Regions from separate parts of the Flavobacterium sp. XN-5 genome, predicted to be linked through region 2. Evidence: riboswitches for the same ligand, from Rfam matches in the RefSeq annotation. Region 2 holds a riboswitch; the other holds the start of a gene.
The links. Region 2 has a riboswitch for S-adenosylmethionine ahead of thrA (bifunctional aspartate kinase/homoserine dehydrogenase I). Riboswitches for the same ligand answer to the same signal wherever they lie in the genome.
Positions count from the first base shown of each region.

Region 1: another riboswitch for S-adenosylmethionine. It lies ahead of FQU23_RS05670 (Na+/H+ antiporter NhaC family protein); the one in region 2 lies ahead of thrA (bifunctional aspartate kinase/homoserine dehydrogenase I).

Region 1 is NZ_VOGZ02000002.1:80,000-96,117, reverse strand. Features, by position in the region: gene FQU23_RS05715 (HD domain-containing protein) at 1-559, shown strand, start outside; gene lpxD (UDP-3-O-(3-hydroxymyristoyl)glucosamine N-acyltransferase) at 587-1,630, shown strand; gene FQU23_RS05705 (bifunctional UDP-3-O-[3-hydroxymyristoyl] N-acetylglucosamine deacetylase/3-hydroxyacyl-ACP dehydratase) at 1,623-3,011, shown strand; gene lpxA (acyl-ACP--UDP-N-acetylglucosamine O-acyltransferase) at 3,090-3,875, shown strand; gene efp (elongation factor P) at 3,975-4,541, shown strand; gene FQU23_RS05690 (UDP-3-O-(3-hydroxymyristoyl)glucosamine N-acyltransferase) at 4,611-5,540, shown strand; gene FQU23_RS05685 (nuclear transport factor 2 family protein) at 5,542-5,904, shown strand; gene sucD (succinate--CoA ligase subunit alpha) at 5,991-6,863, shown strand; gene FQU23_RS05675 (hypothetical protein) at 7,069-7,491, shown strand; SAM-I-IV-variant riboswitch at 7,600-7,696, shown strand; gene FQU23_RS05670 (Na+/H+ antiporter NhaC family protein) at 7,754-9,076, shown strand; gene fabG (3-oxoacyl-[acyl-carrier-protein] reductase) at 9,263-10,009, shown strand; gene FQU23_RS05660 (hypothetical protein) at 10,084-12,111, shown strand; gene FQU23_RS05655 (LysR family transcriptional regulator) at 12,128-13,024, shown strand; gene FQU23_RS05650 (YeiH family protein) at 13,169-14,074, shown strand; gene FQU23_RS05645 (YoaK family protein) at 14,067-14,576, opposite strand; gene FQU23_RS05640 (zinc dependent phospholipase C family protein) at 14,907-15,911, shown strand; gene FQU23_RS05635 (alkaline phosphatase family protein) at 15,983-16,118, opposite strand, start outside.
Region 2 is NZ_VOGZ02000009.1:57,696-73,813, forward strand. Features, by position in the region: gene FQU23_RS13900 (OsmC family protein) at 1-80, opposite strand, end outside; gene thrA (bifunctional aspartate kinase/homoserine dehydrogenase I) at 203-3,589, opposite strand; SAM riboswitch class I at 3,670-3,777, opposite strand; gene FQU23_RS13910 (hypothetical protein) at 3,955-4,161, opposite strand; gene FQU23_RS13915 (O-acetylhomoserine aminocarboxypropyltransferase/cysteine synthase family protein) at 4,683-5,957, opposite strand; gene FQU23_RS13920 (hypothetical protein) at 6,527-6,724, opposite strand; gene FQU23_RS13925 (hypothetical protein) at 6,925-7,230, opposite strand; gene metK (methionine adenosyltransferase) at 7,800-9,050, shown strand; gene FQU23_RS13935 (hypothetical protein) at 9,184-9,975, shown strand; gene FQU23_RS13940 (deoxynucleoside kinase) at 9,975-10,589, shown strand; gene FQU23_RS13945 (hypothetical protein) at 10,736-11,110, shown strand; gene FQU23_RS13950 (sodium-translocating pyrophosphatase) at 11,233-13,590, opposite strand; gene FQU23_RS13955 (inorganic diphosphatase) at 13,706-14,236, opposite strand; gene FQU23_RS13960 (DUF5686 and carboxypeptidase-like regulatory domain-containing protein) at 14,609-16,118, opposite strand, start outside.

The DNA.
Region 1 (16,118 bases), on a different contig from region 2:
CAGCTTAGCGGCCGAATTGATTTTGACGCGAATTCTAAAACGTGCCAAAGAACTAACTCTAAAAGGAGTGGTTTTACCATCAAGTAGACCTTTGAACTATTTCTTGCAACATAAAGTTACAATGGATATATTTGATGCCCAGACTTTAAATTTATTCGCTCAACTCGATGATTTTGATATAATTAGTGCTCTAAAGGAATGGCAATATCAAGATGATTTTATTTTATCTACGATGAGTAAAATGATAATTAATAGGGATTTATTAAAAATAAAATTAACTAGCGATAAAGTGCCTAGTGAAGATTTACAACCTTTAAAAGAACGTTTTGCATTAGAAAACAATATCAGTTTATTAGAAACTAATTATTTTATTTTTAAAGGAAAAATAAAAAACCAAGCTTATAGCAAAGAAGCAGAACCCATACGAATATTGAAAAAAGATAGGACAGTAGAAACTGTTATTGAATCTTCTGATCAGTTGAATTTAAAATCATTATCTAAATCAGTGACCAAATATTACATATGTTTCCCAAAACAACTCGTGGAAATGAACATTTAAAATCTATTTTTTTATATTTTTGTCGCAATGAAATTTACAGCAGAACAAATAGCGGGGATATTGGAAGGTGAAGTTGTTGGGAATCCCAATGCTGAAGTGCATGAGTTGTCTAAGATTGAAGAAGGAAAGGAAGGCTCGCTGACTTTTTTATCAAATCCAAAATACAATAACTACATATATAGCACCCAAGCTACAATCACGATTGTAAATAAAAGCTTTTTTCCAGAATCGGAAATAACGACAACGATGATAAAAGTAGAAGATGCTTATTTGGCTTTTTCTAAATTATTAGAGTTCTATGATCAGGCAAAAGGGGCTAAAAGCGGAATCGAACAGCCTTCGGTAATAGCAGAGAATGCTACTTATGGTAAGAATTTATATTTAGGTAGTTTTAGCTATGTAGGTTCTAAGGTCGTTTTAGGCGACAATGTAAAAATTTATCCTAACTGTTTTATCGGAGATAATGTTGTCATTGGCGATAATGTAACTATTTTTGCAGGAACTAAAATTTATGAGCAAACCGTAATTGGAAATAATTGTACCATACATTCTGGTGCGGTGATAGGAGCTGATGGTTTTGGCTTTGCGCCAAATCCTGACGGAAGCTTTAAAAAAATTCCGCAAATAGGAAATGTCATAATAGAAGACAACGTAGACATTGGAGCTTGTACATCTATAGATCGAGCTACAATGGGCTCTACAATCATAAGAAAAGGAGTGAAACTGGACAATCAAATCCAGATTGGTCACAACGTGGAAATAGGAGAGAATACCGTAATTGCAGCTCAAACTGGTGTTGCAGGCTCTACTAAAATTGGGAAAAACGCAATGATTGGTGGTCAGGTAGGAATTGCAGGACATTTAACCATTGGGAATAATGTTCGAATTCAGGCGCAATCCGGAGTAGGAAGAAACATCAAAGATGCGGAGATCTTACAAGGAAGTCCAACATTTGGTTACAACGATTACAGTAAATCGTATGTCCACTTTAAAAATTTACCAAAGATCGTCGCAGAATTAGAAGAATTAAAAAAACAAATATTAAACCAAAAAATCGGGAATAATGGTTAAACAGAAAACTATAAAGACAGAAGTTTCGCTAACAGGAGTTGGATTGCACACTGGTAAAGAAGTTACAATGACTTTTAAACCTGCTCCGGTAAATAATGGTTTTACTTTCGTCCGAGTAGATTTAGAAGGACATCCTGTTGTTGAAGCAGATGCAAACTATGTTGTAAATACACAACGAGGAACCAATTTAGAAAAACTTGGAGTAAAAATACAAACGCCAGAACATGTGTTAGCGGCCCTAGTTGGTTGTGATTTAGATAATGTTATTATCGAATTAAATGCTTCAGAGCTGCCTATAATGGATGGTTCGTCTAAATATTTTGTTCAAGCACTTGAAGAAGCAGGGGTAGAAGAACAAAACACAAAACGCAATGTTTATGTTGTAAAGGAAGTTATTTCATTTACTGACGAGGAAAGCGGAAGCGAAATTTTAATCATGCCAAGTGATCAATATTGTGTTACTACGATGGTTGATTTTGGTACAAAAATTTTAGGTACTCAAAATGCAACTATGAAAAGCATTTCTGAATTTAAAAATGAAATTTCAGAATCAAGAACCTTTAGTTTTCTGCATGAATTAGAATCATTATTAGAAAATGGTTTAATTAAAGGAGGAGACTTGAACAATGCTATTGTGTATGTAGATAAAGAAATATCTGCGGCTACTATGGAGAATTTGAAAGTTGCTTTTGGAAAAGAAGATATTAATGTGAAGTCAAATGGGATTTTAGACAATCTGACATTACATTATCCTAATGAAGCTGCCAGACACAAACTACTTGATGTTGTAGGGGATCTAGCTTTAATTGGAACAAAAATACAAGGTAAAGTTATTGCTAATAAACCGGGGCACTTTGTAAATACACAATTTGCTAAAAAGATGGCTAAAATCATAAAAATCGAACAAAGAAATTATGTTCCTGTTTTTGATTTAAACCAAGAGCCCTTGATGGATATCCATAAGATTATGGCTGTACTTCCACACAGACCTCCGTTTTTATTGATTGACAGAATTATCGAAATGTCTGAAAGTCATGTGGTAGGGATGAAAAATGTTACAATGAACGAAAATTTCTTTGTTGGGCATTTCCCAGAAGCACCAGTAATGCCAGGAGTTTTAATTGTAGAAGCAATGGCACAAACCGGAGGAATATTAGTATTAAGTACGGTTCCAGATCCTGAAAATTATTTGACTTATTTCATGAAAATTGATAATGTTAAGTTCAAACAAAAGGTATTACCTGGTGATACTTTAATTTTTAAATGTGATTTGATAACACCTATTCGAAGAGGAATTTGTCATATGCAAGCAAATGCTTACGCTAATGGTAAATTAGTTGCAGAAGCCGAATTAATGGCTCAAATTGCTAGAAAGCAATAAATTAATGATAGGATAAGGCCCTGAAACATACCCTTTCATGGTTTTTATTTTATAGATATAAATTATAAAAAAAAGTAGATGAATCAACCATTAGCATATGTTCATCCTGGTGCGAAAATCGCCAAAAATGTTGTCATTGAGCCTTTCACAACAATTCACAATAATGTAGTTATTGGAGACGGTACTTGGATAGGATCTAATGTTACCATTATGGAAGGCGCGAGAATTGGAAAAAATTGTAATATATTTCCTGGCGCAGTTATATCTGCTGTTCCACAGGATTTAAAATTTGGTGGAGAAGAATCACTAGCAATTATAGGTGATAATTGTACGATTAGAGAATGTGTGACTATTAATAGAGGAACTGTAGCATCTGGACAAACTGTAATTGGCAACAATTGTTTAATTATGGCTGCGGCTCATATTGCTCACGATTGCATCGTTGGTCATAATGCGATTATTGTTAACGGTGTTCTATTAGGTGGACATGTCACTATTGGGAATCATGCTGTTATTGGTGGCTTAGCTGCTATTCATCAATTTATTAGTGTTGGTGATCACGCCATGGTTTCGGGTGGTTCATTAGTGCGAAAAGATGTGCCGCCGTTTACTAAAGCGGCAAAAGAACCTTTGTCGTATGTAGGTATCAATTCTGTTGGACTGAGAAGAAGAGGTTTTACATCTGAAAAAATCAAAGAAATACAAGAGATTTATAGGATTTTATATCAAAAAAACTACAACGTAACTCAAGCTTTAGGAATAATTGAAGCAGAGATGGAAGCGACTCCTGAACGAGATGAAATCATTGATTTTATTAGAAATTCGTCACGTGGTGTAATGAAAGGTTATACAGGAAATTACTAAAGAAAGCTCTGGCTCGTGGCATCTAGCTATTAGCCTAAAAATAAATAATTTAAATATCAATCGCTAATAGCCATAAGCTAATAGCCAAAAGCAAAATAAATGGCATCTACTTCAGACATTAAAAACGGATTATGCATTAAGTACAATAATGACATATACAAGATTATAGAATTTCTTCACGTTAAACCGGGAAAAGGACCTGCTTTTGTTCGAACTAAATTAAGAAGTTTGACAAATGGGAAAGTATTAGACAATACTTTTTCTGCTGGGCATAAAATTGACGAAGTGAGAGTTGAAAACCACAAATTTCAATTTTTATATCCAGAAGGAGATGATTTTCATTTCATGAATACGGAGACTTTCGAGCAAATTTCTTTGAACAAGAACATTTTAGATTCGCCAGATTTATTAAAAGAAGGAGAAAATGTCATGGTAAGTATTAATACAGAAACAGATTTACCTCTTTCTGTAGATATGCCTGCGTCAGTAATTCTTGAAGTAACATATGCTGAACCAGGAATTAAAGGAAATACTGCTACAAATGCTACTAAATCGGCAACGGTTGAAACTGGAGCTAGCGTAAATGTACCTTTGTTTATCAATGAAGGAGATAAAATTAAAATTGATACCGCATCAGGTTCTTACATGGAGCGTGTAAAAGAGTAAATTACAGTTTTCAGTATTCAGTTTGTAATCAAGCTGAATACTGAACATTGAATACCGAATACTAAATTTATGAAATTTCCAAAAGTTTACGCGCTAAAAGAAATTGCCACTATTATCAACTGTGAATTTGTTGGGGATGCTAATTTTACAGTATCTGGAATGAATGAAATTCATGTTGTAGAAAAGGGCGATATTGTATTTGTGGATCATCCTAAATATTATACCAAAGCTTTAAATTCAGCTGCGACTATTATTTTGATTAATAAAAAAGTAGATTGTCCAGAAGGGAAAGCATTATTAATTTCAGAAGATCCCTTTACTGATTTTAATAGATTGACGAAACATTTCAAACCTTTTGAGTTTTCGAGTGCTTCAATTTCTCTTTCAGCTGTAATAGGTCAAGGGACTATAATTCAGCCTAATGCTTTTATTGGAAACAATGTAGTAATAGGTAAGAATTGTTTAATACATGCTAATGTTGCGATTTATGACAATACCATAATTGGAAATAATGTCATTATCCATGCTGGAACAGTTTTAGGCGCCGATGCTTTTTATTACAAAAAGCGCGAAGATGGATTTGATCAATTGCTTTCAGGTGGTAGAGTCGTGATAAAAGATAATGTGGGTATTGGAGCACTTTGTACAATTGACAAAGGAGTTACGGGAGATACCGTTATTGGAGCAGGAACAAAAATTGACAATCAGGTTCATGTTGGTCATGATACTGTAATTGGGGAAAAGTGTTTAATTGCCTCTCAAACTGGAATAGCAGGTTGTGTTATTATAGAAGATGAAGTTACTATTTGGGGACAGGTAGGAACAACCAGCGGAATCACGATTGGCGAAAAAGCTGTCATTCTGGGCCAAACAGGTGTCACAAAATCTGTTGAAGGTGGAAAGTCCTATTTTGGTACACCAATAGAAGAATCACGAGAAAAATTAAAACAACTGGCTAATATTAAGAAAATTCCAGAAATTTTAAATAAATTAAAATAATATGACAGCAAAGGAACTCGTTCAAAGTTTTTATAAATCAGATGCTCTTATTGATAGTGCAGTGCTGAAGGAATATTTGCACGCAGACATTCTGGTAGATTGGAATAACAGTACGGGTTTTGTACAGCTTAACTACGATGCTTTAATAAATCTGTCTGAAGAATTAGGTCGCGCATTTGTTCGATCGAAGATTAGAATAAGTCATATTATTGAAGAAAATGATATGATTACCGTGCGCTATTCTCATTTTGTTAAAACAATAGAAAACCCTAGAGAAGAGATGTTAATGGCACATTTCATATCGATTTGGCAAATAAAAGACAATAAATTATTTCGAGGCCACCAAATGAGTCAATTAGCATAATTTATTTTGTTAATAAATGGCCACAAATAATTTTCAAAACCTTACTTTTGCATCACAATTTTTAAAAATCACATAAAATATATATCATGAGTGTTTTAGTTAATAAAGATTCCAAAATAATTGTTCAAGGATTTACAGGAAGCGAAGGAACTTTCCATGCTTCTCAAATGATTGAGTACGGAACAAACGTTGTAGGTGGTGTTACTCCAGGAAAAGGAGGCTCAACTCATTTAGATCGTCCTGTTTTTAATACAGTAAAAGACGCTGTAGAACAAGCAGGTGCTGATACTACTATTATTTTTGTGCCACCCGCTTTTGCTGCTGATGCAATAATGGAAGCTGCTGATGCAGGAATAAAAGTGATTATCGCTATTACAGAAGGAATTCCTGTAGCTGATATGATCAAAGCAAATGCTTATGTTAAAGAAAGAAACGCAAGATTGATAGGGCCTAACTGTCCAGGAGTTATTACTCCAGGTGAAGCTAAAGTTGGTATTATGCCAGGTTTTGTTTTCAAAAAAGGAACTGTAGGTATTGTTTCTAAATCAGGAACATTAACGTATGAAGCGGCTGACCAAGTAGTAAAACAAGGTTTAGGAATTACTACAGCAATTGGTATTGGTGGAGATCCAATCATTGGAACTACTACAAAAGAAGCAGTTGAATTGTTAATGAATGACCCAGAAACAGAATGTATCGTAATGATAGGTGAAATAGGGGGACAATTAGAAGCTGATGCTGCTAAATGGATTAAAGCTGATGGTAACCGTAAACCAGTAGTAGGATTTATTGCAGGAGTTACCGCTCCAGCTGGTCGTACAATGGGTCACGCAGGTGCTATTGTAGGTGGAACTGATGATACAGCAGAAGCTAAGAAAGAAATCATGAGAGCATGCGGAATCCACGTGGTAGATTCTCCAGCTGAAATTGGTAAAAAAGTAAAAGAAGTTTTAGGATAGTTTGCTATTTTAAACTAAAATAGAATAAGCCTCACATTTGTGGGGCTTTTTTATTATAAAATAGAATTAAAGAATATCTTTGCACTTTATTAAAAGAGGTCATTTTTAGCCTTTTCATTTAATAAATAAAACATATGGTTGTAGTAATCCTTACTTATTGTGGGGTATTTTTTTGTGAAAGCCAAATAAAATAAAAATAAATAATATGTATAAGGAATTAAAAAAATTCAAGATTAGCGACTCATTTTCATTTGCTACAGACGACAGCTTAGAACAAGTTTGTAATGCTTCAGAAGGAAGTGGTGTGTTTTTGGTATATGCAGTAGGAGAAGAGAAAGAGTTAATCATGGTAGGTTCTACTGGAACAGTACAAAATGATGGCTCTTTGAAAATAAAAAATGGTGGCTTAAAAGAAAAGATTGTTGAAGGACATCAATTTGCAAAAACAGGAAGAAAATATTCTTGGCCAGCGCAAATGTCTAAAGAAGATATTAGTTTGTTAGAAGTAGTGTGGTATGAAACATTCAATGATAAAACTAAAGGAATTCCAACTGCTGTAGAAGCACAAATTTTACAGAACTTCTTAGATGAAAACGGTAGATTACCAAGATGGAATGTAGCATTCTAAAACATTTCAACCTATGTTATTATAAAAGAGCTTTACTTCGGTAAGGCTTTTTTTTATAAAAAATTATCAGATTTTATCGTTTAAATCTCATGAATTTATTACATTTGCAGCCGTTATCACGAATCTCTTTATGAGATAGCAACCTGCAACAACGAGCAAGGTGCTAAAACGATAAGCCAAATCCTTTGGAAAAAATGTTGTTTAATTCCCATTTTTTAGCTTTTGTTTTTCGTCATATTTAATTCATATTAAAATTAATTTTATGACTATTTTTTCGAATAAAAGAGGAAACCCGTACGCTTTGATTCCCCTGTTTGTTTTTATTTTTACTTTTCTAGGTGCCGGAATTGTATTGGATGATTTTTATGCATTTCCATCTCCAATTGCGGTAATAGTAGGGATTATTGCTGCCTTTTTACTATTCAAGTCCTCCACAGACGAAAAAGTAGCGACTTTAATTGCAGGTTGTGGCGAAAGTAAAATCATGACTATGTGTTTGATTTATTTACTTGCGGGAGCATTTGCGGTGGTTAGTAAAGCGATGGGTGGTGTCGATGCTGTCGTAAATTTAGGAATCAGTACTATCGATGTGGCTTATTTTCCATTAGGAATATTCTTAATTGCTGGGTTTTTATCAACTGCTTCCGGAACTTCTGTGGGTGCGATTGTAGCAATAGGACCAATAGCGGTGACATTAGCAGATAAAAGTGGCGCTTCATTGCCTTTAATTTCAGGTGCTTTATTGGGTGGTTCCATGTTTGGAGATAATCTGTCCATGATTTCAGATACTACTATTGCGGCAACTCAATCTTTAGGATGTAAACTGAAAGACAAGTTTAAAGTCAATTTATTTATTGCACTTCCAGCCGCGGTAATTACTATAATTTTATTCTTTTACCTAGGTTTAAATTCAGATATTGTTGCTGTTGAGCTGCCTAAAGCAAGTTTTGAATGGCTTCCAATCATTCCATACCTATTAGTAATTGTTCTGGCCTTGGTAGGATTAAATGTGTTTTCCACCTTGCTTATTGGTACAATTCTAGCGGGTATCATCGGTTTTTTTAGCGGTTCTTTTACATTTATGGAGTTTATCCAAAAAATATACGAAGGTTTTACTTCTATGACTGATATTTTTTTATTGTCAATGCTTACGGGAGGTTTAGCTGCTTTGGTGGATAAAGCAGGTGGAATTGATTTTTTATTATACCAAATTAAAAGCCGTATCAAAAGTAAAAAATCAGCGCAGGCAGGAGTTGGTGCGCTAGTTGGATTTGCTAATTTGGCAATAGCCAATAATACAGTATCGATTGTAATTACTGGGCCTATTGCTAAGGAAATAAACGACGAATATCATTTAGACCCTAAAAAAACAGCCACTATTTTAGATATTTTCTCCTGTATTGTTCAGGGTATTTTACCATACGGTGCTCAGGTTTTGTTGATTTTAAGTTTTGCAACAGGGAAGTTAGACTTCTTTGATTTAATCAGTAATGCTTGGTATCATTTGTTTTTATTCGCATTTACTTTATTTGCAATTTATAGCTCACATTGCGATAAATGGATGAAAAAGTTTTTGAAAGTATAAATTGCTGTAATGACGCAATTTTATTGAATTTGAAATTTTTTTTAAGAAAGGAATTACTCTATATTTGACAATTCGTTTTTAGCCCTGATAGCAACGAAAATCCTTTTATGTTTTTTCTTAAAAACATGAAAGATTGCAGTGGATAGCAGGAATAGCTTCAAATAAATATTAAACTTATTTTATAATATGAAATTACTAGAAGGAAAAGTAGCCATTATAACAGGCGCAAGTCGCGGGATAGGAAAAGGAATCGCTGAAGTTTTTGCAAAACACGGAGCAAATGTTGCTTTTACGTATAGTTCATCTGTTGAGTCGGCTTTAGCATTAGAAAATGAATTGAACGCACTTGGAATTAAAGCCAAAGGATACCAATCAAACGCTGCTGATTTTAATGAAGCACAAACTATGGTGGATGCCGTACTAGCTGAATTTGGAACTGTAGATATTTTAATCAACAACGCTGGAATCACTAAAGACAACCTTTTAATGCGTATGTCTGAAGAAGATTTTGACCAAGTTATTGATGTCAATTTGAAATCTGTTTTTAATATGACAAAAGCGATTCAAAGAACATTCTTGAAAAAACGCGCTGGATCAATAATTAATATGAGTAGTGTAGTGGGAGTGAAAGGTAATGCGGGTCAAACCAACTACGCCGCTTCTAAAGCTGGTGTTATTGGATTTACAAAATCGGTAGCTCTAGAATTAGGTTCGCGCAATATTCGTTGTAATGCGATTGCACCTGGATTTATTGAAACGGAGATGACTGCAAAATTGAATGATGATGTAGTTCAAGGATGGAGAGACGGAATTCCTTTGAAAAGAGGTGGTACTACTGAAGATGTTGCTAATGCATGTCTTTTTCTTGCATCAGATTTGAGCGCCTATATTACGGGTCAAGTCATGAATGTTGACGGAGGAATGCTTACTTAAAAAATAGTGATCGGTATTCAGTTTTCAGTATCAGTACAAATAACTTATAATTGATGATTAAATAATACTAAAATATGACTACAACCACTATACTATTATTGTTTTTATCATTATTAGTAGCTGGTTGTTTATCATTTTTTCAATATTTTTATAAAGCCAAAAACAAATCAAAACTGAATTTGTTTTTGGCTTTTTTGCGTTTTTTAAGTTTGTTCGGTATTATGTTGCTTTTGATTAATCCTATAATTACCAGGAATACGCTTGAAATTATAAAACCACCTTTAGCGATTGTTGTAGATAATTCAAGTTCTATCATGGCATTAGATGCCAATAAAAAAACAGTAGAAGCTTATACCAGAATAGCAACGAACGCAGCCTTGAAAGAGAAGTTTGACATACAATCGTATCGTTTTGATGCCGAGTTTGAACCTTCGGAGCAATTTGATTTTAAAGGAACGCAGACCAATCTGGGTGGGATTTCTAAAGAATTAAAAAGTATTAATAGAAATAGTAGATTCCCAACAATTCTCCTAACTGACGGAAACCAGACTTCTGGGAATGATTATGTCTATAGTTTTGATCCTAGAAATAAAGTTTATCCTATCGTCTTAGGAGATACAACTGAGGTAGTTGATCTAAAAATTGGCCATATCAATGTCAATAAATATGCGTTTTATAAGAATAAATTTCCAGTAGAAGTGTTTTTGAATTATTCAGGTAACAAAAACATAGTAGCTAATTTTACTATTTCGGAAGGAAATTCAGTTGTAGTAAAACAAAGTATTTCTTTTTCTTCTTCGAAAAAAACGGCCGTGATAAATGTCCTTTTAGCTGCAAATAAAATTGGTTCCCAAATATTCAAAGCAACAATTAGTGGTCCAGAAAAAGAGAAGAACAGTTACAATAACACTAAGAATTTTGCTATCGAAGTAATCGATCAAAAGACAAATATTGCACTAATAACAGCGATAAATCATCCTGATATAGGCGCTTTAAAACGCAGTATTGAATCTAATGCGCAGCGTAAAGTAACTATTGTTAATCCAAAAGCTATCAATTCATTAAAAGATTATAATGTATTGATTTTGTATCAACCAACTGCTGCTTTTAAATCTGTTTTCGAAGAAAATAAATCAGCAGGAATAAGTAGCTTTATCATCACTGGAACGAGTACTGATTTTTCATTTTTAAATCAAGAACAAAGTAACTTAGTATTTAAAATGAGCTATCAAAAAGAGAATTATTTGGCGAGCTTTAACCCGCAATTTAATTTGTTTGCCATTGATAATATTGGTTTCGAAAATTTCCCACCATTGGAAAATGCATTTGGTACGATTACAGCGAAAGGAAATGCTGATTTTTTACTTTCCTCAAAAATTAGAAGTATGGAAACCAATTCTCCATTACTGCTTTATGCTGAAAACAAAGGAAAACGTGACGCCTTTCTATTGGGAGAAAATATTTGGAAATGGCGCTTACAAAGTCATGTTGACACGCAGTCCTTCTCAAAATTTGATGTCTTTATAGATAAGACAATGCAATATTTGGCGTCAAGCAGTTCTAAAAGAGCATTGGTTGTTAATCATGAAAGTTTTTATAATTCTGGAGACGCGATTGAAATCACAGCTCAGTATTTCAATAAAAACTATGAATTTGACGACAAAGCCCGTTTGACCATAATCGTAACAAATACAGAGACGAAGCAAACAAAAAACTACGATTTATTAAAAGGAAATGCATTCTATAAAGTCAATCTAGACGGACTTGCTGCAGGGAATTATATTTTTACCGTAAAAGAGTTGAATTCAAATACTAGTTATTCCAGCCGTTTTGAAATTTTGGATTTCGATAGGGAAAAACAATTTGTTAATCCCGATGTGGAAAAATTGAATCAGCTGGCAACCCTAACACAAGGCAAAGCATATTCTCCGGACCAGGTGGCGGTATTGATCAAATCACTTTTAGAAGATGAAAATTTTAAGGCGATAGAAAAAAACAAGACAACCAGATCACCATTGATTGATTGGGTTATATTGTTGATTTTAATAGTCTCACTATTAGCAACGGAATGGTTTGTTAGGAAATACAACGGCATGTTATAAATAACACCATACTACAATGGATTTCAGATTAAAAGTATTTTACACGGTCGCGACCAGACTGAGTTTTACAAAGGCGTCAGTAGCGCTATTTATAACACAACCAGCAGTAAGCAAGCACATACAAGAACTAGAAGAATCGTATAAAATTAAACTTTTTGACCGAACGGGATCCAAAATTTCCTTGACTGCAGCGGGAGAAAAATTATTAAAATACACCAAAATTATTTTTGAAATCTACCGTGAAATCGATTTTGAAATGGGTGCGCTAATAAATGAGCAACGTGGAATGCTGCGAATAGGAGCGAGTACAACAATTTCTCAATATATTATTCCGCCTATATTAGCCCGTTTTCATCAAGAAATGCAGGGAATCAACTTCAATTTGCGAAATGGAAACACAGAACAAATTGAAAGTGCCTTATTGAACAAAGAAATTGAAATTGGGATTGTAGAAGGGCAATCAAAAAATAAAGGAATTAAATATATTCCGTTTTTGAAAGACGAATTGGTACTTGTATGTAACAGTACAAATACATTGGTCAACAAAGATGAAATTACAAAGCACGATCTACTGCAATTGCGATTTTTATTGCGTGAGCAAGGCTCAGGGACATTGGAAGTGATAGAACATGCTTTAAAACCTTTAAAAATTAAGATGTCTGAGTTAACTGTCGAAATGCAATTGGGAAGTACCGAAAGCATTAAGTCGTATTTAATGAACTCTGATTGCGTTGCGTTTATTTCGATTCATGCAATTCAAAACGAACTGAAAAACAACGAACTAGTGATTCTTGATGTCGATAATTTAGTAATGGAACGTTTTTTTTACATCATTAGTTTACAAGGAAAAACCGACGCTCTTTCAGACTTGTTTATTAAAAAAATTTCAAGACATTATAACCTGAAGTTATAGGAGATTGTTAATTATGCTTAGTGAAAGTCATATAAACTGCTGACCTTTGTATGGTAATAATTAAATAAATTTATTGTGAAAACGCAATCCATAATTAATAATAACAGTGCTACTTTTCTTAACCTTAATCCTAGACTTCAGAAAATTATCTTTGGGATATTAATCGTCCTGTGTCTTACAGGTACTATTTCTCCGCCAATTGCTTTATTATTGGGTTTAGTTGTCGCTAACTTATCAGGTCATCCATTTTTAGAATTAAATCACAAAGCAACTAATATCTTGTTGCAAGTTTCGGTTATTGGACTCGGCTTCGGTATGAATGTAAACAGTGCACTATCTGCTGGAAAAGAAGGTTTTATATTTACAGTAGCTTCTATATTTTGCACTTTAATTTTAGGTTTTTTTATTGGAAAATGGTTCAAAATCGAAAAGAAAACGGCTCATTTAATTTCTTGCGGAACTGCTATTTGTGGTGGAAGTGCCATTGCAGCGATTGCACCAGTGCTAAAATCAGATGATAAACAGACATCGGTGGCTTTAGGAGTTATATTTATTTTGAATTCGATCGCGCTGTTTTTATTTCCCGCAATCGGGCACTGGTTGGATCTCTCACAACAAGAGTTTGGTTTATGGTGCGCGATAGCAATTCATGACACAAGTTCCGTCGTGGGTGCTGCTAATAAATATGGACCAGAAGCCTTACAAATTGCAACTACGGTAAAACTCGCCAGAGCATTATGGATTATTCCAGTCGCCTTGCTTACAGCAGTTTTATTTAAAAACAAGTCTAGCAAGGTCAAAATACCGTATTTTATTGGATTGTTTATTTTAGCAATGTTACTAAATACCTATATTCCTCAAACTGCACTTGTCGCTCCTAGCTTGGTTTCACTTGCAAAAATTGGATTAACACTTACTTTATTCTTAATTGGAGCTGGATTAAACTTCAATGTGCTAAAATCTGTTGGTTTGAAACCGTTATTTCAAGGTATTTTACTTTGGATTTTTATTGCCACAGCAGCATTATTTTCAATTATTTATTTTAATTAGGAATACGAGTGAATTTTTTTCTTTTGATGACAAAGAATTGTAATCGGAGATAATCATACATAAGTGCTATTAAAAGGAAAAAAGCAGCGACAAAAAGATTTTTTATTTCGAAGAAAGTATACAAAAATCCACCTGAGATACAACCTATAAAAAAGAAGACAATGATTGATAATCGCAGATAAATACTAGTCTTCAATCTTTTTCTTTCGTTTGCTTTTTTGTAAAAAAACAATTGCGATAATTCGATTCCTAAATCAGTAAAAAGTCCCGTTAAATGGGTTGTTCTTACAATTGAGTTTGATATTTGCGTTACTAAGGAATTTTGTACTCCCATTGAAAAAAGCAATGAAAAAGCGATACATTTTCCCGAAATCGTTGATAAATCGCCTTTTACTCCAAAAAAACCAACTAAAACCAAAATTAGTATCTCCAGTGATATCGGAATCACATGTGATAGATTTGGATGTTTTACGGCTACTAATTCAGCTAAAAAATTTGATATAAAAGCGCCAGCTAAGAAAAAAAGAGTAAAAAAAAAAATGTAATTGCGGCGGTATAGTTCTGCTTAAAGATCTCTTCTGCAAAGTATGCAAAATGCCCCGTAACATTTGTTGTCAAGGTTTTTATTGCCAATACCCCAGTAATATTGACGATTCCTGCAACGAATGATAAAAGCGTGGCCAAACGTAAATTATGGATAAAAGTTCGGTTTTTTCCTTGGTGGCGAAACATAGTTAGATATAAGTTATTTCTTAATTTACGTAATCTTAAAGCAGATATTTTCAAATCGTCTGAAAAACAAATACATTTGTACTTCAAAAAAATAAATGTAATGATAAAAATTAAATTTAAGCGTACAATACTGTTGCTAACTGCAATATTCATTGGATTTCTAACCTTATCGTGGGGATTCGTCGGACATGAAAGAATTAATAAAGCAGCTGTGATGGCTTTGCCAAAACCGCTTCAGGTTTTCTTTTACAACCATATTGATTTTATAACCCACGAATCTACTGTTCCAGACTTAAGAAAGTATATTTTGCAAGATAAGGCGGAGACCCCGAGACATTATTTTGATATGGAAAATTTTGGTAGTGTTGATAGTTTTCCACAGTCTATGGCTGAAGCCAAAAAGAAATATGACGACAAATTTTTAGCTAAAAACGGAACATTACCTTGGCATATCCAAGATATGATGGCTAAATTAACACAAGCATTCAAGGACAAACGAAAATCAGAAATCTTATTTATTGCTGCCGATTTAGGACATTATATCGCCGATGCGCATATGCCATTACACACTTCTGACAATCACGACGGACAATTGACGGATCAGAAAGGAATTCACTCTTTGTGGGAAAGCAGATTACCTGAATTATTTGTTAAAGATTACAAATTTACAGTAGCTCCTGCACATTATTATGAAGATGTGAATAAAGCAACCTGGGACATGATTAGTGATACTCACAGTTTAGTTGCTCCTCTTTTGGCAGCCGATAAAGGTCTTAGAACAACATTAGGCGCAAATCAAATATTTGTGACGGATGCAGAAGGAAATGTGGTGAAAAACAAATACAACAGCGCAAGATATACAAACGAATATGCTGCTAAATTTCATACTGCCTTAAACGGAATGGTCGAAAGCCAAATGAAGAAAGCGATTACTGTAACTGCTAGTTTCTGGTATACGGCCTGGGTTAATGCAGGAAAACCGGATTTAAGCAAATTAGATTCTGAAGCGCTTACTAAGCGTAATGCTAAAGCCTATAAAAAGGATAGTAAACTCTTTAAAAAAGGAGACCTTTTTGGTCTTGAAATTGAAAAGGATGCCGAATAAAAATCATCCAGTTGGATATAAAAAAGCCTGTGAAAAATGATTTCACAGGCTTTTTTATTTATTGGATTTAGTTATTTCTGGTATTTCTTCTTCTTCAAAATATCCGAAGCTACTTGATAGTAAGAGATTGTTTCGTGTACTAAATCAGTTCTTTCTTTTTTCAAAGGTTTTTGATCGTAATAAATTTGGAAATCAGGCTCAACTCCA
Region 2 (16,118 bases):
TCTACGTTAACTATGTGTCCACGTTCGTTTTTCAATTCGAAATGGAAGTTGTCATTTACTCTGTTTAATGTAATTTTCATAATGTATTTTTTGAACGTTGATCACGTTATTTTTGGACGCGGATGCCGCAGATTTAAAAACGATTGCAACGGATTTTTATTTATTTTATTGAATACTAAAAAACTGACCACTGATCATTTTTCTACCCTCTATCAGACAGCCTCAAAATATCTCCAAAAACTCCTCTGGCAGTAACGGCAGAACCGGCTCCAGCTCCTTGAATTACGATTGGGCGATCTCCATAAGATTCAGTATATATTTCGAAGAAAGAATCAGAACCTTTCAAACCACCTAAAGCAGTATCCGAAGGTACGGAAACTAGTTTTACTTCTAGAATTCCTTTGTCATGTTGTAAATCTCCTGATAGTTCCCCTATGTATCGCAACACGTGATTTGGTTTTTGCTCGCTTTTTATTTTATCGTAAATAGAATCAAATTCTTTTAGCTTCGTTAGGAAATCAGTAGCACTTCCTTCGCGTAAATGCTCTGGAATTAAATTCTGAATATCAACTTCCTCAAACTCGTTTTGCAAGTCTAATTCTCTAGCTAAAATCAGTAATTTTCGACCCACATCATTCCCACATAAATCCTCTCTTGGATCTGGTTCTGTGAATCCGCTATCAATTGCTTCTTTTAATATTTCGCTAAACGGAACATCCTTCGAAGAGAAATGATTAAATAAATAACTTAATGTTCCGGAGAAAACTCCTTTTATTTTGGTGATATTTTCACCAGAAAGATGTAGTAATTTAATAGTATCAATTAACGGCAATCCCGCTCCCACATTAGTTTCATACAAATAATTCTTTTGATTTTTCTCTAAGACACTTCTCAATTCTTTATAAAAACCATAACTCAATGTATTAGCTACTTTATTTGACGAAATTAAATCAAAACTACTATCAACCAGCGGAATGTAATTTTCTACAAAAGTTGCAGATGCGGTATTATCAATAGCTATCAAATTCTCTAAATGATTCTCGTTTGCATAAGCGATAATATCATTTAAAGTGTAACTAACTCCATCCGTTTCAAGCTCTTTTTTCCAGTTTGCATTGATTCCGCTTTTATTAAGCAATACTTTTTTAGAATTGGCAATAGCAAAAACATTAAGCTTTATGTCTTTTCGTTTTTCGATGGAAGCCGCCGACTCTAATATTTGGTTAATTAAAGTTCCTCCCACTAATCCATGTCCGAAAATGGCAATGTTTATTTTCTTGGCTACGCCAAAAATCTCTCCGTGAATAACATTTAATGCTTTATAAAGTTCCGTTTTTTTGACAACTAAACTTACATTTTTACCGGTTACAGTATTGTTGAAAAGAATAGGCACAATTTTGTTTTTTATCAATGCCGTGTAAGGCTTATGAAACGTACTTAAATCTTGTCCAATAATCGAAATCACAGATACATTATCTACAACAGTAATCTTGTTGACATCCTTAGAATAGAAATCGTTTTCAAATTCTTTCTCTAATTCGATCATGGCTTTTGTCGCTTTATCAGCCGCAACAACTAACCCGATTCCTCTTTCAGAAGATCCTTGAGATATGATACTTACACTAATATCATTATCGCCCATAACTTTAAAAATTCGAGCATCAACACCCGTTTTCCCTAATAATCCTCTGCCTTCCAGATTTACTAAAGAGACATTTTCTAATATTGAAAGAGTCTTAATTCCCGCAGCATCAGAGTTAGCAGTGATTAAAGTTCCATTATTTTCATGATTAAAAGTATTCAGAATTCGAAGTGGAATATTTTTTTCTAATAATGGAATTATGGTTTTGGCATGTAAAATATTTGCTCCAAAATTAGCTATTTCATTTGCTTCATTATAAGACAAAGTCTCAATCTTTTTAGCATCTAAAACCAATTCAGGATTGGCAGTGTAGATTCCGTTAACATGAGTGAAGTTTTGTAATTCCTCCGCATTAATATAATTTGCAACTAGCGATGCGCTATAATTACTTCCGTTTCTACCCAAAGTCGTGGTCTCGTGTTTATCATTCGAACCAATAAAACCAGTAATTACCAAAACAACATCTTTGTTATCTTTAAAAATTTGGATGATATTCTTCTTCGAAACAGCGTCTAAAGGTTGTGCGTTACCAAAGTTGGAGTCCGTTATAATTAATTCTCTGGTATCTGCTAGTTTTGCAGGAATACCTCTTTCATTCAATAAAAACACCAATAATTTAGCCGAAAGTACTTCGCCATGCGCTAAAATCTGATCTTGAATCTTCACACTATAATCCCCAATCAAGCTAACACCTTCAAAAAGTTTATCTAATTTATCAAATTCAGTCGAAAAATCAACTGCATCAAAACCATCTTTTTGATAGGTTTTAAAACTTTCTAAAAGTGGTTTGTAATTTCCGCTTTTGGCTGCAATAGTTAGAATATCATCTAGCTCATCCGTTGCTTTTCCTCTTGCCGAAACTACTACTGCAATTTTCTCTTCTCTCTTTATTTTACCCTCAATAATATCCAAAACGGTATTAATCCCTTCACCATTTGCTAAAGATTTACCGCCAAATTTTACTATTTTCATCTGTTTTTTATTTTTGAAAACAACTTCTAATAAATTGTCTAATTGTTCGTATTCCATCAAAAAGGCATCGTGCCCGTGCTGTGAGTCTATCTCACTATAGAATACATTATTTTTAAATTTTTTAATCTCATTGTAAGTTTCTCTATTCTCCTTTGCTGTAAAAAACAAATCCGAATTAATTCCAATTATGTATATATTGGCATCCACTCTTGAAATAACGGTCTCAATAGACTCGTGATTCCGAGTGATATCGATCGTTTTTAAAAGTTGGTTCATCATTTTATATGCCGAAAGCTGAAACCTTTTTTCTAATTTTTCTCCATGATAATTCAACCAACTTTCCACCTGAAACGTTTCTAGTTGTACGTTGATGTCTCTATTAAATTTCTCTTTGAAAGATTCTGGCGTGCGGTAACATAACATGGCGTGAATACGCGCATCTTCAATAGGTTTTATTGAATTATTTAGGATTTTCTCTTGCAAATAACAATTAGCAATCAACCAGTCAGTCGCTTTCCAATCTGTAGCAATGGGAATAAAGTTTTGAGCCAATTTAGGCTCTAATGCCAAAATTTCCCAAGCAATTCCTCCACCAACAGAACCGCCGATGAGCGCGAATAAAGTATCAATCTTTAAAACCCGAAGGCCTTCGATGAAAATCCTAGCGATATCTCTTGCTATAAAATCTCTGTAATTTTCGATAGTAGCCGAATTGAAACCATTACCTGGCACATCAAAAGCGACAATAGTATATTTTCTGGTGTCAATGGTTTTATCTACTCCCACTATATCATTCCACCATCCAGATTCACCAATTACTTGTGAGTTCCCGGTCAAAGCATGATTAATTAAAATAATGGGAGCGGTATGCAATGGAGCGCCAAAAACCTGAAAACTTAAGTTTAGGGTAGCATAAAAAGCACCATTATGTGTGGTGAAGTTTTGTAGGGTTATATTTGTTAGTTTATTTTCCAATTTCAAATCTTTAATGATTTTTGATTTGTATTTGGAAATATTAGAAAGAAAAAACTAGGTAAATACTAGAAAAATTCTTGTTGTTATCTTTCCACGTTTGGCGTGGTAGAATGCAGCACCTTCTTCGATAAATCGAAGGGTTGCTAAGGCTTCACTGGGTCTAATCCCTCGTCCTTTCTTTATAACATTTCAATACGTTTGTGAACTTAATACTGCAAATTAACTACATATTTTTATAACAACCAAACTTTTATGATTCTGATTATTAGCTAAAAATATTTTTAACAAAAAAAACGCAAGAGCTCGCTGAATCAAACAATTCAGAAATTCCTCGCGTGTAAAAAACTATATTGAATAACTTTCAATTAAATAAAAAGTGTATCATTTTCTTTTGAATACATCAAAAGTTGTAATGAGTTGACAACATTTTTAGCTTTTTCTCCGTTTGCAATATTCATCCCTAATCTTGGGTTGATTAGTTCATCGATTGCAATTATATTGTTCCTGCTTTTTTTGCTTCTTATGTTTCTAAGAAATCCCCATACTCTTGAAAGTTTGTTTGTTGCACTCATGATATCTGTATTTAAGTTGTTTGTTTTCTATTATTTTCTCAAAAATCACTATAAAAAAAATCCTTTTGGAAAAAATACCAAAAGGATTAAAGTCATAAAAACTTATACTTTTAGTATCAACAGACCTTCTCGCAAAACATTGCGACAAGGATCTGAATCTTTTTATTTGAAAATATCTTCATTAGCTTTTTCTATTGTGAAATAAAACTTTTTTTAAAAATAAAAGCCTCCCAATTATCTTGGGAGGCTCTTGCTATATTATATTTTTATATAATTTTAATGCAATTACAAGCTCCCGAATTTCTTCGATGCGACTAAAAATTGTTTATAAATATTTAAATTCATTTTTGGTATTTTTCTTCAACAAATATCTCATTTAATTCTATAATTTCCAAATGATTCACATTGATTTAACGATAATTTCATGTGACAAATTGAAAAAATGGTCAATATTAACGTTTGCCACTATTTATATCCAAAAATCATCTTTAGAATTAAATAAAACTTTAAAAATGATCTAACTACAATGAATCAAAAACAGCTTTTAGATCCGCCTTTAAATCTTCAATATCCTCTAACCCGACAGAAAGACGAATTAAATCTTTAGAAACTCCAGAAGTTAATTGCTGCTCTTCTGACAATTGTTGATGCGTTGTGCTAGATGGATGAATAATTAATGATTTTGTATCACCAATATTTGCTAAAAGCGAAAACAATTTTGTGTCATCCGCTACTTTTTTAGCAGCATCAAAACCTCCTTTCAAACCAAAGGTCACTAATCCGTTTTGTCCTTTTGGTAAATACTCTTGTGCTAAATTATAATACTTGCTTGATTTCAATCCTGGATAATTCACCCAAGATACTTGATCTTGCGACTCTAACCATTGCGCTAAAGCCAATCCGTTTTCACTGTGCTTTTTCACACGAATAGATAAGGTTTCTAACCCTTGAATAATTTGGAAAGCATTGAAAGGACTCAAAGCCGCTCCATAATCACGCAATCCTTCGATTCTAACTTTTGCTATATAAGCCGCAGCACCTAACGCATCATGATAAACTAAACCATGGTAACCCGGATTAGGTTCTGTGAATTCAGGAAAACGACCACTACTCCAATCGAAAGTTCCAGCATCAATTATAGCACCACCTAATGAGGTTCCATTACCAGAGATATATTTAGTTAGTGAATGAATTACAATATTTGCTCCATGCGCAATAGGGTTTAACAAAGCAGGTGAAGCAACCGTATTATCAACTACAAACGGCACTTTTAAAGTTTTAGCTACTGCCGCTATCGCTTTTAAGTCCAATACATCTAGTTTAGGATTACCTAAACTTTCTACAAAAATCACTTTGGTATTGTCATTGGCAGCTTTTGCAAAATTTTGCGCATCCGAAGGATCTACGAATGTAGTTGTAATACCTAATCTTGGCAAAGTAGCATTTAGTAGATTGAATGTCCCACCGTACAAACTACTTGAAGCTACAATGTGATCTCCCGTTTTTAACATGGTCAATAAACCTGTTGCAATTGCTGCTGTTCCAGATGCGGTAACAATTGCCGCGATTCCTCCTTCAAGAGCCGCTAAGCGTTGTTCTAAAATATCATTTGTTGGATTATTTAATCTCGTGTAAATAAAACCTGCTTCGGTTAATCCAAATAGATTAGCCGCATGCTCTGAATTATCAAACACATAAGATGATGTTTGGTAAATAGGTACTGCTCTTGTCCCTGCGTGTTTTGTTACATCATGTCCAGCATGTAAGGCATTCGTTTCAAATTTAAATGTGCTCATAATTTTAGTTTTTTAGTTTTATTCTTTTTTATTAAATGAAAAACCCTTTCAGACAGCTATCCAAAAGGGTTTTAAGTTGTATTATAAACTTATACTTTCGGAATCACCTGAAACAAACACACATCATGACTTTTGCACAAATCATTGATTTGGCAACACGTTTATTGATTTGCATAAAATTAAGGTTGATCATTTTTGAATTATTATTTATTATTTAAAAAAATATCTTTGTTCAATTTCAAAAAAAAAAAAAGCTTCCCTTTTTGAGGAAAGCTTTTGCTATATTTAAGATTTAAAATTAAAGCAATAGACTACCCCAGGAATTATCCTGCATGGCTTTCATCTTATTACAAACATTTAAACTCATTCTATTTCTTTTTTTGTTGAAACAAATTTCCTCACAATAATTCATATATCCTAATATATTTTAAAAAATAACAAATAAAAAACATTCTGTTAAAATACCAATAATCAAATATTTCTAATAAAATTCAATCTTATTTTCAATAAAAATTGAATTTCGTCTTTGAATCCTAATTGTTTGTTTTATTTTTAAAACACCTTTCAAATTATATAAACAATATATCATTCTCTTGAGAATACATTTGAAGCAACAATAAGTTTGAAGCACTTTTGGAACCAACAATTTTCGTTTTTTTGGCTTGAATCCTTGGATGAACTATTCTATTTTTTGGCTCGCCCTTCGCCTCGTTTTTTGTCGTAAATTGAAAATTCGACTCTACCGCAGTTGTTTTTAAAGTTTCCATGACACTAATTTTTACTCGTTTTATTTTTCCTTTTAATCTTAATCCGTTATCAGAATTTTAACTGCAGTTATTTTTATTTTCAATAGTTTTCAAAAAGCTTTATCTTTTCTTACGAACAGTAAAAAACAAGAATACTATTTATTTTCGCATGGGAACGTCCTACTAATTCATTTTTCAATGGATTCTCAAAAGTTCTAAAATCACTTAAAAAAAGCGTTAACAACCTTCATATTAATTTTAACCACTCTTCTTACTTGTCGCTCGCTTAACATTTTTTTATTGTACGCTTTAAGAAGCCTTTTTTTAACCGCTTCCCATTTTTCTTTCATATACGGATATAAGGACAATGAACGTAAATCTCCATTTTGAGCCATTAAATAGTGCTTATTATATTCTTTAACGTAATTATTATAGTCGTCTAAACACATATCCCATTTAGAATTTCCAACATTGTGTTTTGCAGTTCCTGTATTTTCCATTACTAAAAACTTTTCGTTTGCGCTCATGATAAAATATTTTATGGTTAATAATTAGTCTTTCTATATCCTAACGTCCATTTGTTGTGCCTAACATTTGGAAGATTTTAACAAATTTAACAAACTGCAGGTAATGAATTAAACTTAGTCGATTAACCGTCATAATATCAGTTAGCTAACATTTTTATCAAATAATAATTCAGAAAAAAGCCGCAAAAAATATTGTATCGAAACAACCTTACCAACAATGCTAAAGTAATCTTATGAATCCAGAGGAAAATAAACAAAATATTATTTCAGTTTTAAGAAATAAATTTCACTAACAATACAGATACTAGCTAGTTCCTTTTTTAAATAAAAAGAATAGCTAACTTCTAATTAAAAAAAAAGTTAAGTTTAATTTGCAATTCAAAATGGTTTCATACCTTTGCACTCAATTACAAGAGGAAAAATTTGAACTGATTGCAACCTCTTCATAATGAAATGAATTCATTATGAATGCTGAAAAATTTTCAGTAGAAAAAATGCTAAAGCAGAAACTCTTCTTTAGTATTTCCCGCAATTATTTTTCCTCCCTTAATATTAAAATACTATTTATTATGGCATATTTATTTACGTCAGAATCTGTAAGTGAAGGACACCCAGACAAAATTGCAGATCAAATTTCAGACGCATTAATTGATAATTTCTTAGCATTCGATGCTGATTCTAAAGTAGCTTGTGAAACATTAGTTACAACTGGACAAGTAATATTAGCTGGTGAAGTAAAATCAAATACCTATCTAGATGTTCAACAAATTGCTCGTGATGTGATCAAAAAAATTGGTTACACTAAGAGCGAATACATGTTTGAAGCCAACTCTTGCGGTATTCTTTCTGCGATTCACGAACAATCTGCAGATATAAACCAAGGTGTTGACAGAGCAAATCCTGAAGATCAAGGAGCTGGTGACCAAGGAATGATGTTTGGTTACGCTACAAATGAAACTGAAAATTTTATGCCTTTGGCACTAGATTTATCTCATAAATTACTGCAGGAATTAGCTATTCTTAGACGTGAAAATAAGGAAATCACTTATTTACGTCCTGATGCTAAATCACAGGTAACATTAGAATACAGCGATGACAACAAACCTACGCGTATTGATGCTATTGTAATTTCGACTCAACATGATGATTTTGATGAAGAATCAATCATGCTTGCCAAAATCAAGAGTGATCTAGTTTCGATTTTGATTCCAAGAATCATTGCAAAGAATCCTGCTCACGCTCATTTATTTAATGATGCTATTCAATACCACATTAACCCAACGGGTAAATTTGTAATTGGAGGACCTCACGGAGATACTGGACTTACAGGTAGAAAGATCATTGTAGACACTTACGGTGGAAAAGGAGCTCACGGTGGTGGTGCTTTCTCTGGAAAAGACCCAAGTAAAGTAGATAGAAGTGCTGCTTATGCTACACGTCATATTGCTAAAAACTTAGTCGCTGCAGGTATTGCTGATGAAATTCTTGTTCAAGTTTCTTACGCTATTGGTGTAGCGAAACCAATGGGAATCTTTATTGATACTTATGGAACATCTAAAGTAAACTTGACAAACGGAGAAATTGCTAAAAAAGTAGAAGCTATCTTCGATATGCGTCCTTATTTTATTGAACAACGTTTAAAACTAAGAAATCCTATCTATAGCGAAACTGCTGCTTACGGACACATGGGACGTACGCCAGAAACTGTTACTAAAACATTCTCTGCTCCAGGCGGACATGAAAAAACAGTTACAGTTGACTTATTTACCTGGGAAAAACTAGATTTTGTTGACCAAGTGAAAACCGCTTTTGGATTGTAATTAGATTCAACTGAATATATCAAAACCAGCTCAATTGAGCTGGTTTTCTATTTAAAAGCAACCTCAACAACGTAGTACGAAGTACTTAGTATCAACTACAATTCTACCGTTTTTTTTGTACTTTGCTTCCATTATGAAAAAGCTGTTTTTATTCTTTTCTCTTCTCTCACTTTCATTTGTCTTTGGACAAAACCAACAAATTTTCGTCAAAAAATTAGATTCTCTTGACATAAAAGCCGATAATTACCTGGGGCAAGATCAATTTGATTTCTACTATTATATAAGGAATAATACTTTATTCAAGTTCAAAGATGCGCAGTCCTTTGAATATAAAAACACTTCTTTTGGAGAAATAACCAAAATCGACATTCAAAACCCGCTAAAAATTACTCTGTTCTATGAAAATTTTAACGCGGTTGTATTACTTGACAACCACTTAAACGAAATCCAACAATTAAATTTTTCAGAAAACAAAAATTCGATACTGGCGTCAGCAACTGGAATTGCAGCGCACAATCAGCTTTGGATTTATAATAGTTTAAATCAACAACTGGGTCTATTTAATTATTTAAAAAACGAATATAAAACGATAAGCACCGCTTTTGCAGAAAATATCAAATACTATCAAACTGATTTTAACTCCTTTTATTGGATAGACAACAAAAACAATTGGTATACGTGCGATATTTTTGGAAGGATAAAAACGAAAGGCAAGATCCCTGATTTTGATGCCATCGAAATTATAAATGAACATCAATTTATTTATTCCAAAAATAACAAGTTGTTTCTTGAAGACTTCGAGAAAAAGCAAAAACATGAGATTGAACTATCAGAAAAAACGTTTAAAAAATTCTATTACAAAGACCAAATTTTATCTATTTTTACATCTAAGGGAATTATGAATTATAAAATCACAACACCGTAATGCACATAGCAGTAGCAGGAAATATTGGATCAGGAAAAACGACTCTAACCCGTTTATTAGCAAAACATTTTAAATGGGAGCCCCATTATGAAGATGTAGTTGACAATCCGTACTTGGATGATTTTTATCACCAAATGGAACGTTGGTCATTTAATTTACAGATTTACTTCTTAAACAGTCGTTTCCGTCAAGTAATTCAAATTCGAGAAAGCGGCAAGAAAATCATTCAAGACAGAACGATTTATGAAGACGCACATATATTTGCACCTAACCTTTATTCGATGGGTTTAATGACCAATCGTGATTTTCAGAATTATTCTTCGCTATTTGAATTAATGGAATCTACTGTAAAAGCGCCTGACTTATTAATTTATTTAAGAAGTTCAATCCCTAATTTAGTGGGGCAAATACATAAAAGAGGTCGCGAGTATGAAAGTTCGATTTCTATTGATTACTTAAGCCGATTAAACGAACGCTACGAGGCTTGGATTCACACCTACGATCGCGGAAAATTGCTAATTATTGATGTAGACAATATTAACTTTGTAGACAATCCTGAAGATTTGGGGACTATTTTAAACAAGATCAACGCTGAGTTAAATGGATTATTTTAAACATAATCTTACCTTCTTAATAAAAAAAAACTAATCATAAAAAAATGTCTCGCTGTTCGAGGCATTTTTATTTTATATATCTTTATGTACCAAGCTCATATTGTAACAAAATCTCTTTTCACCAACATTGGTTTAATTCTAAAGAAATGAAATTAAAAAAAATTAAGTGTAAAATTATTTGCGCCCTATTAACTTTAGGACTGCTATTTCAAAGTTGTGTTGTATACCAAAACCAAACTGTTTCATTAGATGATGCAGTAGCTTCTGACAGAAAAGTATTAATCACCAAAGTAGATGGCGCGGAACTAAAACTCATAAAAATAGAAAAATTAGATGGTAAATATTACGGTCATTTAAAAGTTAAAGGCGGCACTGAAAAAGTCAATATTATTGAAAACGATGTAAAAAACGTTCACTTAAAAAACAAAACTGCCAGTACCATTGGAAATATAGGAATAGTTGTTGGCTCCGGCATGGTACTATTTGCTACATTAATCGTAGTTGCTATTGCTACCTATTGACGATTGAAAAAACACCAATAATATAAAGTGAACTATCGTACTCTGCAATTTTATTTTATGTACCTATAAAAAACGCCTCACTTTCATGAGGCATTTTACATTTATAATAAAACGAATAAATATTATTTTAAAGCGTCAATTTTTGCTTGAACTTCAGCATCAGTCCCTTCGAAGATTTGAGTATCTTCCTTACCGTTTGTTATTGTAGTAACAGTTGCTGTCACTTTACCATCAATATTTGATTTTTCTATAGAAACTTCTTTCGAAATTATTTCAGTTGCTACTGGATTTTCAGAAATGGTGTGACTTCCTTCCCCTAAAATTGGCGCCATTACTAATCCTATTAAACAAGTCAATTTAATCAAGATGTTCATAGAAGGCCCAGAAGTATCCTTAAACGGATCTCCAACTGTATCTCCAGTTACGGCAGCTTTGTGTGCGTCAGACCCTTTATAAGTCATCTCACCGTTAATCAAAACACCAGCTTCAAATGATTTCTTAGCATTATCCCAAGCACCTCCAGCATTATTTTGAAAAACAGCCCAAAGCACACCCGAAACAGTGACTCCAGCCATATAGCCTCCAAGCATTTCTGCGATTAATTGATTATTATCTCCATAAACTATTTTCCCAAGAATTACAATCGCGATAGGAAAACCTATTGTCAAAACTCCAGGTAACATCATTTCGCGCAAAGCAGCTTTAGTAGAAATATCTACACATTTTGCATATTCCGGTTTGCCAGTTCCTTCCATGATTCCCGGAATTTCCTTGAACTGACGTCGAACTTCGTACACCATATCCATCGCGGCTTTACCAACAGAGTTCATCGCTAATGCAGAAAAAACAACCGGTATCATTCCACCCACAAATAACATGGCTAAAACAGGCGCTTTAAAAATATTGATTCCATCGATTCCAGTAAATGTTACATAAGCAGCAAATAATGCTAACGAAGTCAATGCTGCCGAAGCAATTGCAAATCCTTTTCCTGTTGCTGCCGTTGTATTCCCTACAGAATCCAAAATATCAGTACGCATACGTACTTCTTTTGGCAATTCACTCATCTCGGCAATTCCTCCTGCGTTGTCAGATATAGGTCCGAAAGCGTCGATCGCTAACTGCATCGCTGTAGTTGCCATCATAGCCGAAGCAGCCAATGCTACTCCGTAAAATCCTGCAAGTGCATACGAAGTCCAGATTGCGGCAGCGAATAATAAAATTGTTGGAAATGTAGAAATCATTCCTGTTGCTAAACCGGCAATTACGTTAGTTCCTGCTCCAGTGCTTGATTTTTGAACAATAGCCATAACTGGTTTCGTCCCTAATCCTGTATAGTATTCCGTAACAGATGATATAACTGCTCCAACTATCAATCCAACTATCGTAGCATAGAAAACTCTCATAGAAGATATGTCTTGTACGCCTTCGCCAAAGAATTCCATTTTCATATTGGCAGGCAACATATATTGGACTAAGAAATAACAAGCTATTGCTGTCAAACCTATGGAAACCCAATTCCCTATGTTTAAGGCTTTTTGTACTTGTGCTTCTTTTGCATTTTGATCTGTAATTTTAACTAACATAGTTCCGATAATCGAAAACAATATTCCGAAACCTGCAATTGCCATTGGCAATAAAATAGGTCCGATACCTCCAAAAGCATCTTGAATACTTCCTCCCATGTCCTTAATAACATAATTTCCAAGAACCATAGCGGCTAGAACCGTCGCTACGTAAGAACCAAATAAATCAGCTCCCATCCCGGCAACATCTCCAACGTTGTCACCCACGTTATCAGCGATTGTAGCAGGATTTCTTGGGTCATCCTCTGGAATTCCTGCTTCTACTTTTCCTACTAAATCAGCACCAACATCGGCTGCTTTTGTATAAATACCACCTCCCACACGAGCAAACAAGGCAATTGATTCAGCTCCAAGTGAGAAACCAGCTAATGTCTCTAAAACGATTGTCATATCCTCCGTATTACTCCATGTTCCATTCATAAAGAAATGGAAGAAAAAGATAAAGAAGGAAGTCAATCCTAGAACAGCTAAGCCTGCGACACCAAGTCCCATTACGGTACCACCGCCAAAAGAAACTTTAAGTGCTTGTGGTAAACTTGTTCTTGCTGCTTGTGTAGTTCTAACATTTGTTTTGGTTGCTATTTTCATTCCCATATTCCCAGCCAAAGCAGAGAAAAAGGCACCAAAAATAAAGGCAACTACTATTAAAATATGTGTTGTAGGAACAAAATAAGACAGCCCTGCTAAAACTATACTCGCTCCAATAACGAAGAAGGTTAATAATCTATATTCGGCTTTTAAGAAAGCCAATGCACCTTCATATATATAATCTGAAATTTCTTTCATCTTACCATCTCCGGCGTCTTGTTTTAATACCCACGATCTCTTAATCCACATGAACAAAAGTCCAACAATTGCCATGACTATTGGCAAATAAATCATAATTGCATTCATAAATTTGGTTTTTTTGGTTTTGGTTAATAATCAATATAGTACAAAAACGAATTTAAACAAAAAAGCAACACTCTTCACAGAATGTTGCTTTTTTTATAAAATACAGGTTTGTTTATTACTTAATACTAAACAATCCTTCTGGTTTATTCTCAATTTGATCAAAACGCTCGGTACATTTTCTAATGATCTCGTATGCTTCATTTACATCTCCCCAACCACCTACATCTACTGTTTTGTTTTCAAGATCTTTATAAACTTGGAAGAAATGTTCTATTTCTTTTAGTAAATGCGGATTCATATCTGATAAATCATTTAATGAATTCCAAATTGGATCAGAAACTGGTACACAGATTACTTTTTCATCTGGTCCTTTATCATCTGCCATGTGAAAAACCCCAATAGGCTTTACTTCCATAACACATCCAGGAAAAGTTGGTTCATTTACTAAAACCAATACATCTAATGGATCTCCATCTAATGCAAGAGTTTCAGGAATAAATCCATAATCAGCTGGATACATCATTGATGAAAACAACATTCTATCGAAACGCATTCTTTTTATTTCGAAATCGTATTCATATTTATTTCTACTTCCTCTAGGGATTTCGATTAAAACATCGAAAGTGTTTATTTTATCTGCAGTCATTTTATCTTAATGTCTTAAATTTTTATGCGACTGCAAAAGTAGGTTAAAAACACATTGTTTACAAGCATTAATTCGCTTAAAACACAAGAAGTCAAAACCATTACGTTTTATTAATAGAAAATTCATCTTCTACTCCTTCTTAGCTAATAATATCTAAATAAAAAAGCGGCTCCAGAATAACAAATACTCAATTTTTAGGATGTGGCATCGTAGTTTGTTTGCAATAAATATCTAATAATTCTTATTTAATAGTGACTACTTCAATATATTCTAGCAAAAAGGGAGTCAGAAACTTCTTCTAGGAATAAGCTATAACCAAGAGCTGGATTTAACTACAGTTAGCTACAGATACTGAAACAAGTGCAGTCTAAGCTAAAAATAAAAACCGAAAGACCCTTTTACAGAAAATCGCTGTGCATCTGGCGTGTTTAAATAATTTCCTCGCCAAGTGAAATCGATACGGAATACTTTGAAAATATTCCCAATTCCGGCACTATATTCCCAATATACGTTTTCAGGAGCATTGTATTGCAGACCCGAAGCGTTAATTGCTCTATTAGCATCAGAAATAGTTCCGTACACTCCTTTTACTCCTATTATTTCTCTCCAATTCAGTTTTCGCATAAATGGAACTCTGGAGAAAATTCGACCTCCAAAATTGTGGTCCCACTGCGCCGTAGCATATTCATCGGCCACAAACTCGTAGAAATTAAGGTTACTAAAGGTGTTTTCGATAGTAAAATAAGTTTGATTTCCCGGAATCACGCTGATCAAACCTAGAGGAATTGTACCAAAAGTTTTACCCATCTCCACCGTCACATTTGATCTTCCTAATGGCCCAATGATGATGGGTTGTTTATAATACAATTGCAATTTTTCATATTTAAAATCACTATCAAGTAATCCTTTAAATCCATGACTATAGTTTACAAAAAATCGGCTATAAGGACTATCTACATTGTCTCTCTCGACAGCATAGCCAATCGTTTTTCGCTTTGGCGTGTATTCAATCTGAAAACTAACTTCTGATTGTTTCACATCACTTTTTGTAGCTGTTTGCCCTGCATCTGTGTAGTAATCCAAACTAAATGTAGGCGAAGCAGATTCTAATGTTCGATAAGAGAAAGCCGTTTGAAATGTCAGGTTTTTAATGGGTTCGATTTCGACAGCAACATTACTTAAATTGATGTTTGTCAACTTCCCGTTACTCCCTGATGAAAATAAAGAAGACGAGGCAAAACTTCGACCCAAAACATCATTTGTAGTCGTTAAACTCGCGCCAATTTGTTCTACGTCACGTCTATTACCAGCCGAAAGAATAATTCTATTTTTCTTTTCGACCATCCATTTTCCTGAAAGTCCGTATTTGAATTTATCGTCTTTAAATCCGTAAGCAGTATATCCTTGTAATCTCCAAGTATCGCTAGTACCAAAATAAGTTCTACCTCCCGCTCTCAAGCGAACTCCCTCTACTTCATTGTAACCAAAAGTGGAAAAAATAGGTCCATAATCAAAATTTCCATAATTGAGATACCCGCTGGCAAGAACAGTAACTAAGCTTGTAATCTGTTTGAATTTGTTAACCGTTTGCAGCGTGTCCAGCATTCGATACACTCCCAGCTCATCTTTGCTCAGATTCTCATAGCGGTTATCATGCCAATATTGATCTGACTTATTGTATATCGAGTCATTTGCATAAGCAACTTCATCCTTATAAAAAGAAGCTGGTTTTTCTTTATTAAATTCATGATTCCCGTAGAAAGAAGTACGTTTTCCATAAAGTCCTTTGGAGTTTTCTTTTTTATTTAATGCAAAATCTGACATTAAATAATCACGTGTTAAAAGAAAAACAGAATCATTAACAACATCAAATTCCTGTTCT